One region of the Paenibacillus sp. CCS19 genome, then DNA from elsewhere that is predicted to be linked to it. Evidence: predicted binding sites of a transcription regulator. Region 1 holds the regulator's gene; the other holds the start of a gene.
What was found. The regulator CtsR, encoded in region 1, represses protease genes until heat stress. The targets are predictions, from matches to a motif close to ATGGTCAATAAAGGTCAAACA.

Region 1 (4,431 bases):
GGCTGAACTAAGCTTCGTGATCATCGACCGTTGATGATTGTCTTTACATGGGGTGGATTTTTGGTGTAAGTTTAGACAATCACTCAAGCTGGCAAGGATGCCAAAGGAGGTTGATTATCTTGAACATACGCAATATTACGGAGACTCATTACGAGGAGAGCCTTAACTTATCCTCTTTCGCATTTCAGATGGTCTATTCGGATGAGGAACGTGCTGTACGTCGTTCTCAATTCCGGTCGGAAGAGAAATGGGGAGCATTCGAAGACGATCAACTGATGGCGCAGTTAACGCTGCTGTCATTAACGATTTACATAAACGGTAGACCGATCCCGATGGGCGGAATAGCCGGTGTTTCCACCTGGCCAGAATATCGCAGACAGGGTCTCGTATCTAAATTGCTGCGACATTCGCTTGAAGTTATGAAACGTGATGGTCAGATCATCTCACTGCTGCATCCGTTCGAGTTTGATTTTTACCGCAGATTCGGGTGGGAAATGTTCTCCGAGCAGCGTCGTTATACAATATCCTCTAACCTGCTGCCTAAACGTGTTCAGGTGCCTGGCACCATTGAACGTCTTGCGCAGCCGGACACGCAGATATTGTCCACGGTTTATGAACAGTATGCACGTCGGTATAATGGAATGCTCTCACGCAATCCACAATGGTGGGAAGAGCGCATTTATCGCAGAAAGAGTGGACAAATTGCCGTATATCGCTCAGAAGCAGGGAAACCGCAAGGTTACATCATCTATGATGTGAAAGAATCTAAGATGACTGTGCATGAATTGGTCTGTCTGAACGAGACGGCGAGGCAAAGCCTGTGGACATTCATTGCCAACCATGACTCGATGGCGAAAGAAGTAACAACGATTGCGCCGTTGGATGATGATTTGATATCCACAGTGGATAACCCGCGAATCAAACATGAGATAATCCCTTACTTCATGGCACGTATTGTGGATATTGAAGGTTTTGTCGCAAACTATCCGTTTGCATCCACAGAAGCTGTGCATGAGCTGTGTATTCAAGTGGAAGACCCTCATGCAATTTGGAATAACGGAGTTTTCAAGCTGCGTGTCGACGAGCAGGGGAATGGCATTGTGGATAAGGTGTGTGAAGTGAACGCTGAGGAACAAACGAATGTGCTCAGCTGTGACATCCAGACGCTAACCTGTATGATGATGGGCTATCGCAGACCGGAACGACTCATGCAATTGCAGAAGCTGCTGGGAAGCAAAGAAGCTGTTAAGGCGCTTGATCGGTTGATTCCGCAGATGCCGACATTCCTATATGATTTCTTCTAAACAATCAGTAATAAAGCCTCCAACCTACTACGGGATCGGGGGCTTTCGTTGTATGTCCAGCAGCGGTTCAGATAAATGCGATTGGATACGGCTCTCATTGTAAGCTAGTTCGACGACTTACATTTGGAGAGGATCACAAATCTAATCTAGCAATCATCTTTTGTTTCTATAGATCAAAGAATGGTTGAAGAAATGTCCGAGGAGACGGCGGCACGTTTGTTCCATTTCCATCAGTCAGTAGAGGTATAAAGAAAGCAGCGTCTCACCAATAATAGTAGGTGCGAAAGCTTGTTTCGTAGTTTTTACAATGTTCTGAAAATTTGTGTCGACCTGTATTGACCTTCGAACTGAAATGCGTATAATGAAATTAAGGTCAAAGAAAGTCAAAGTCAACGACGTCGGTTCGCAGCCCATGCCGCTGACGAGACCCCGCTGCTTAAGCAGCGAATGAATTGAGGCAATACGCAAGTCAACAGACATCTTAGCAAGGCGCATCATGAGGGAGGTTGGTGCATGCGTAATATTTCCGATCTCATTGAACAGTATTTGAAACAGCTGCTTCAGGAAAGCACCGAAGGTGCGGTCGAAATTCAACGCAATGATCTGGCCGACCGTTTCTCTTGTGTTCCTTCGCAGATCAATTACGTCATCAGCACACGCTTTACTTTAGAGAAAGGGTATGTGGTCGAGAGCAAGCGAGGAGGCGGCGGATATATTCGTATCCAGCGTGCTGAATTGCCAGCGCTAAAGACGATTACACTGTATCTAAGTGAAGTTATTGGTCATCAGATCGATCAGAATGCCGCAGAAGGCTTGATTTATCAGCTGGAGGAAGCCCGTCATATTACAAGGCGAGAAGCGAATTTGCTGAAGGCAGCAATGTCGCGCGATACGCTGGCGTTGAAGCTCCCGCTGCGTGATGAAGTACGGGCGCGGTTAATGAAGGCGATGCTGATTTCCTTGTTAGCGAAGTAAGGATCGCATTGGGCGCAAGTAGTCATGGTGCTTAGTTCGGCGAAGGAGGGATGGCGGCTTGGTTTGTCAGGAATGCGGCAAGAAGCCGGCTACGCTTCATTTTCAGAAAATCGTGAATGGAGAGAAGACCGAGATTCATATATGTGAATCGTGCGCTCGCGAGAAGAGCGAAGGGATTCCGGGCTCCTCGAATGGATTTTCCATTCACAGCCTGCTGTCTGGACTGCTTGATTTCGAGCGGGCAGGTCAAGGGGCGAAACAGGAAACGGTACGCTGCGATGAGTGCGGGCTAACCTATGCACAGTTCAGCAAGATTGGCCGTTTCGGCTGCAGCAACTGCTACCGCAGCTTTGAGAACAAGCTTGATCCACTGTTCAAGCGGGTACATGGCAATACGGTGCATGTCGGCAAAATCCCGAAGCGGTCTGGCGGCATCATTCAGACTCGCAGAGAGATCGAGCAGCTGCGGCGTGAACTGGTGACACGTATCGATAGTGAGGAATTCGAAGCGGCAGCGCAGCTCCGCGATCGGATTCGCGAGCTGGAGCGAAGAGCGGAAGGGCTTTAAGCGCGAAGGGAGGATTATTGACTTTGTCCAAGAGACGTTTTGCCGAGCATCCGCTCAGCGATTGGATGAAAGGAAAGGGTCCCGAATCGGATATCGTCATCAGCAGTCGAATCCGAGTTGCGCGCAATTTGCGTTCGTACCCGTTCCCAATGCTGGCGACGAATCAACAGTCGCTTGAGGTAATGAACCGCTTGTCGGGTGTTGCCTTACAAGGGAAGCTGAGCGGCATCGGCCATTTCGATATATACAAACTAAGCGAGCTTACCGAGCTTGAGCGGCGGGTTCTGGTGGAGAAGCATCTCATCAGTCCGAATCTTGCCAATGAATCACGCAACGGAGCGCTTGCGTTGAACGAAGAAGAATCAATCAGCATCATGATTAACGAAGAAGACCATTTGCGCATCCAATGTCTATATCCGGGTTTCCAAATCCGTGAAGCATGGCAGTTGGCAAGCCGCATTGACGATATTTTCGAAGCGGAAGCGGATTACGCTTTCGACGAACGAAGAGGATTTCTAACAAGCTGTCCTACGAATGTAGGAACCGGCATTCGAGCATCGGTCATGATGCATTTGCCGGCACTGGTGCTGACTCAGCAGATCAATCGTATCCTGTCCGCAGTGGCACAGGTTGGTCTCGCCGTTAGGGGAATATATGGCGAAGGCAGCGAGTCGACCGGCAATCTGTTTCAAATTTCGAATCAAATTACGCTCGGGCAGTCGGAGACTGAAATCATCGACAACCTGTACAGCGTAGCTCAGCAAATCATTGAACATGAGAAGGCGGCCCGCAAACGGCTTGTCGCCGAGAATCCGATTCGAATCGAGGATCGTGTCAACCGCTCATACGGCGTGTTGTCGCATGCAGCGATTATGGATTCGAAGGAAGCGGCGCAGCGGCTGTCCGACATACGGCTCGGCATTGATCTGGGGATGATCAACGGGGTATCGACACAAGCGATGAATGAACTGCTTGTTATGACGCAGCCGGGTTTTCTGCAGCAGGTGTTCAATGAGGCGCTCAGTCCGGAGGCTAGGGATATCCGGCGGGCAGAACTGATTCGAAATCAAATTTCGCAGCACAACAATCATGGGGGTGTATCGCAATGATGTTCGGAAGATTCACGGAACGTGCGCAGAAGGTGCTGGCACTGGCTCAAGAGGAAGCCGTTAGACTTGGTCACAACAATATCGGGACGGAGCATATTCTGCTTGGTCTGATTCGCGAGGGCGAAGGCATCGCAGCGAAAGCACTTATCGGCCTTGGCCTTGGACTCGAGAAAATTCAAGATGAAGTCGAAGCGCTCATCGGCCGCGGTCAAGAGCAGCCTTCGAACATTGCATATACGCCGCGAGCGAAGAAAGTCATTGAGTTGTCGATGGATGAGGCGAGAAAGCTCGGCCACACGTACGTTGGAACAGAGCACATTCTGCTTGGTCTTATCCGCGAAGGTGAAGGCGTCGCAGCACGTGTACTGAACAACCTCGGCATCAGCTTGAACAAAGCGCGCCAGCAGGTGCTTCAATTGCTCGGCAGCAGCGAAGCGGTATCGAGCAGCCACGGTGCGCCATCCAACGTAAGCAC
Region 2 (4,431 bases), on a different contig from region 1:
CATCTCTGCAAGCAGCATGCGTCCTTGCTCACTGATGCGCATTCCAGAAGCATGAATCTCGAGCAGTCCTTGCGCTTTCAAATAATCAGTCTCGGCTCGCAGCACGCGTTCCGTCATCCCGAGGGCTCCGGCCAACGCGCGCCGTCCGACAGAATCAGACAGCATAACTTGATGCAGGATGAAGTAGCGTTTCCTCATGACTTCCAATAAATCCGGCACAAGCTGCTGCTGCAGTTCGATCATGGGTCGCATCTAGCGCATTCACTCCACTACAGCCGAATTCTTGTTTCTACATTATGAAGAAACTCCGTTGGGCTTCCGTACGAGGTGGACCTTTCGCGTCCCGCATACTCGTTTTAAGTCCCACACTTATTTTATCGAATCGCGGAAAAGACTGCAAGTTCCTTTTCGCCCATGTAACCGTTTTCCGACACGCATTAGACAACTTTTATTTTTCTCATCGTCCAGCACTTGCATTCCTATGGAAATTAAGGTATGATAACTCTCGTTCCGCTTTTTTGCGCCCGTGGTCCAATGGATATGACGTAGGCCTCCGGAGCCTGAGATCTAGGTTCGATTCCTAGCGGGCGCGCCAACCTAATCAATTTAAATATTAATGAGAATCTAAGATCATCACATCCCGCTGTGGGTGATGATTTTTTTGTTTTATAAATCAACAAAAACCCCATTAAGGAATTCTTAATGGGGTTTTTACCTTCTTTATTTCTTTCTCTTTCGCATTTTATAATTTTTTCTTTCATTTATGATTCCTAGAATCAATACTATTGGTGCGATTAAGTCCAGCAAATTGATATCATTATCAATGTTATACCTCAAAAAGAATGTTAACAAGGCAATTAGAATTACCCGGATAATGATTTGCATCTCATGATTAACCTCCCTCTAGTGAACAGGTTGTATTTTAAATCTTATACCAATCAACCAATCAATATTACATTATACTCGACTAACCAAAATATTACAGGCTGCCGATTCAATCGACAGCCATAACTGTATCAATCAAATTTTATTAACAAGTATAGTTACAAACATAAGTATACCCGATCGCGCAAATCAATCCCGGTAGGAAACCAAAAAGACCCGCAGCTGCACAATAGCCTACTGCTACCCAACTGCATTGGGCACCGTTTAAATTAAGACTTCCACTGCATGTATTTGCAGAAGCAGTATCAACGGAAAATACTGATGCAACTGAATCAATAATGTTTCCATTTTTGTCTGAGGTTGAAGCTTGTTCTATTTCTTTTTTATGTTTTTCTTTATTTTTTTCCTTCAACGCTTTCTTTTGTTCCACAGTCTTAGCATTAACAATTTCCATAGCTTCTGCACGATCACCAATGAACGTCAAGCCAACATTTCTTGAATTTACGGTTATCTCATTGCTAGGCGACTCACTAATATTTAATGCTTCGATAAGCATTTTTCTGTCCATATCGTATGTGACAAGTACGGAAACTTTGTCATTTGCCGCATTAGTATATTCAAATTGGATAGTGTATACTTTATATTTTCCTGCACTCAGTCCTGTATAGGCAGCATTCTTAAATGCTTCGTTTAATAGTTTCTTATCTAATCCAGTAAAACCCTGCAGTTCTCTATTACTTGCAACATTTTTTTTCAGTTGAGCTAGCAACCCTCCTTCTGTTACCAGATACGTATCCCCATGGATACTAATGTATTCGTTAAGACTTGTTATATCGTCTAGAGTTACCTGAGCATTTTTAGCTTTTGGAGGTTTTACACTAGTAGTGTTCTTAGATGCTGCATTAACAGAACTCAAACATATCAATGACATAATGACAAGTAATAGCACTGCAACCTTTGACCTCATCCTAACTTTTCCTGATAACAAACCCATCACAAATTTACCATCTTTTAGTATTTTTTTTGAACACATGTAATTTATATCATTTTCGGTAAATTATTTAAAGCAGTAGATTAAAGAGTTAAGAGAATCTTTAACTAACGATGTTTTACACACAACAGTTTCTTGCTCTGTCTCCCCTCCTTACGTTTTTCTTGACCTTCTTTGACTTTTACTGATCATTCCGCTATTATAAAATTCATCAGCAGCACTTTCGCATCCTACATCAGTGTGCTAGCAGCATTCGTACATATACGTTTGCAGCGTACCGCATCTGACTATGCTAGTGCTGAAACTATTCTACAATTCCTATTCGGGAGGGAACTTTCATGGATATGAACTATGTGCCAATGGTCATTGAGCAGAACAACCGCGGCGAGCGTGCGTATGACATTTACTCGCGACTGCTGAAGGACCGCATTATTTTTCTCGGGACGCCGGTGAACGACCTTGTAGCCAACTCCATCATCGCGCAGTTGTTGTTCCTTGCGGCAGACGATCCAGAGAAGGACATCTCCCTGTACATTAATAGCCCAGGCGGTTCCATCTCGGCCGGCCTCGCCATCTTCGACACGATGCAATTCATTAAGCCGGACGTCTCCACGATCTGTGTCGGTATGGCTGCATCGATGGGCGCTTTCCTGCTTAATGCAGGCGCCAAAGGCAAACGTTATGCGCTTCCGAACGCCGAAGTCATGATTCACCAGCCGCTCGGCGGTGCAGAAGGCCAAGCGAGCGACATCGAGATTCGTGCTCGCCGCATCCTGAAGACGCGCGACAAGCTGAACCGCATTATGGCTGAACGCACGGGTCAATCGTTCGAAACAATCGAACGCGATACGGACCGTGACAACTTCATGAGCGCCGAAGAAGCACGTCAATACGGCCTGATCGACAAAGTCATCGACAAGCTGTAATCCGCTCTTCCACATGTACGACAGCAAGCCCCTCAATCCATAACGGAATGAGGGGCTTTTCCTCTTGATAACGCGCCTGGTCCTACTGCAGCATGGCTACGAATGCTTTCGCCGCTGTAGACAGAGGGACATCCTTCAATGTTGCGATGCCGATACGTCTGGACGGTATTGGCGGACTAATCGACAACTCCACCAGCTCTCCTCGGTCTAATAAGTCCTCGACAAAATTTCTCACCACGCACGCAATACCGAATCCCGTTCGAGCAAATTCACTCAACAGATCCAAGCTGCCAAGCTCCATGCTTGGCGTTAGTACAACATCATTCGCGCTTCCCGCTCTATCGATATGAGTTCTAGTTGCGCTGCCTTTCTCCAACAAGAGCAGCTCGTAGCGGCTTAGCTCCTCCCAATTGAGAGACATAGGCTGCTCGGCCGCCGTCCATTTGCAGTAAGTATTCGACACAACGAAACAGTCCTGCACGATCATGCTTTCTTGAATATGCAGCTTCGGGTCCTCCAGCGGCAGATTCACGATGCCGAAGTCGATTGCCCCTTCCTTCAGCAGCTTCACCGTCTCGCGCGATGTTCGGTTCGTAACCTGAAACTGAATGCCGGGATATTGCTCACGGAACTGTCGCATGCGCGGCAGCAAATAATGTTTGCACAGCGTATCTCCCGCTCCGATGCGCATTTCCCCTACCGTAAGTTCATGCCGCTCCGCCAGCCTCCGCTCGCCTGCATGGATGAAATTAAAGGCCTGCTCGATGTGCTGGAACAGCACATCGCCTTCCGCAGTCAGTGTGACCCCCTTCGAAGTCCGGAAGAACAGCTGCCCGCCAAGCTGCGACTCCAGCTGCTTAATGGCATGCGTGACCGCAGGCTGCGTAATATAAAGCCTTTCAGCGGCTCCTGACAAACTTCCCGCCTTCGCCGTCCAATAGAAAGCGCGGTACCACTCCATATTTGTAACGAGGTCGCTCACCGAATATTAATCTCCTTTATATCAGACATTAGGTTTATTCATTTCATTAATATCATTATCGCATTTATAATCAGTTTTGGAAATTCAATCATGTCTAGAGGAGTGAATCGAATGAGTGTAACAGCAGTAGTAGGGGCGAACTGGGGAGATGAGGGTAAGGGAAAAATAACGGATCTGCTGGCGGAGCAATATCGCTGCGTCGTCCGCTACCAAGGCGGCAGCAATGCCGGACATACGATCATTAATGCATTCGGCAGATTTGCGCTGCACCTGCTGCCATCAGGCGTGTTCACACCTGGGACGACGAATGTAATCGGTCCAGGCGTCGCTTTCAATCCAGAAGACTTCTTGTGTGAATACGACAATCTGCTGGCCCGAGGTATCTCCGAGCCGGATATTCGAATCTCTGACCGTGCACAGCTTGTACTCCCTTATCATATTCAGTTGGATACCTGCGAGGAGGCACGGCTTGGCGCACAAAGCTTCGGCTCGACCCGCTCTGGCATCGCCCCCTTCTATGCGGATAAGGCACTCAAAATCGGAATCCCGATCAGCGCGCTGCTAGGCGATGAAGCACAGCTTCGCCAGCGGATCCAGGCTGCACTCATTACTAAGAATACATTGCTGCAACAGCTCTATCAGGCTGA

Region 2: a site for CtsR is predicted at 2,038-2,058, ahead of clpP (ATP-dependent Clp endopeptidase proteolytic subunit ClpP). Genes of this name have one in related genera too.

The regions. Positions count from the first base shown of each region.
Region 1 covers NZ_BTCK01000032.1:145-4,575, forward strand. The annotation lists gene SBI19_RS19875 (GNAT family N-acetyltransferase) at 120-1,304, shown strand; gene SBI19_RS19880 (CtsR family transcriptional regulator) at 1,818-2,279, shown strand; gene mcsA (protein-arginine kinase activator protein McsA) at 2,338-2,847, shown strand; gene mcsB (protein-arginine kinase McsB) at 2,871-3,956, shown strand; gene SBI19_RS19895 (ATP-dependent Clp protease ATP-binding subunit) at 3,953-4,431, shown strand, end outside.
Region 2 covers NZ_BTCK01000013.1:23,488-27,918, reverse strand. The annotation lists gene SBI19_RS11360 (sugar-binding transcriptional regulator) at 1-252, opposite strand, end outside; tRNA gene SBI19_RS11355 (tRNA-Arg) at 521-595, shown strand; gene SBI19_RS11350 (hypothetical protein) at 1,031-1,918, opposite strand; gene clpP (ATP-dependent Clp endopeptidase proteolytic subunit ClpP) at 2,221-2,802, shown strand; gene SBI19_RS11340 (LysR family transcriptional regulator) at 2,885-3,784, opposite strand; gene SBI19_RS11335 (adenylosuccinate synthase) at 3,896-4,431, shown strand, end outside.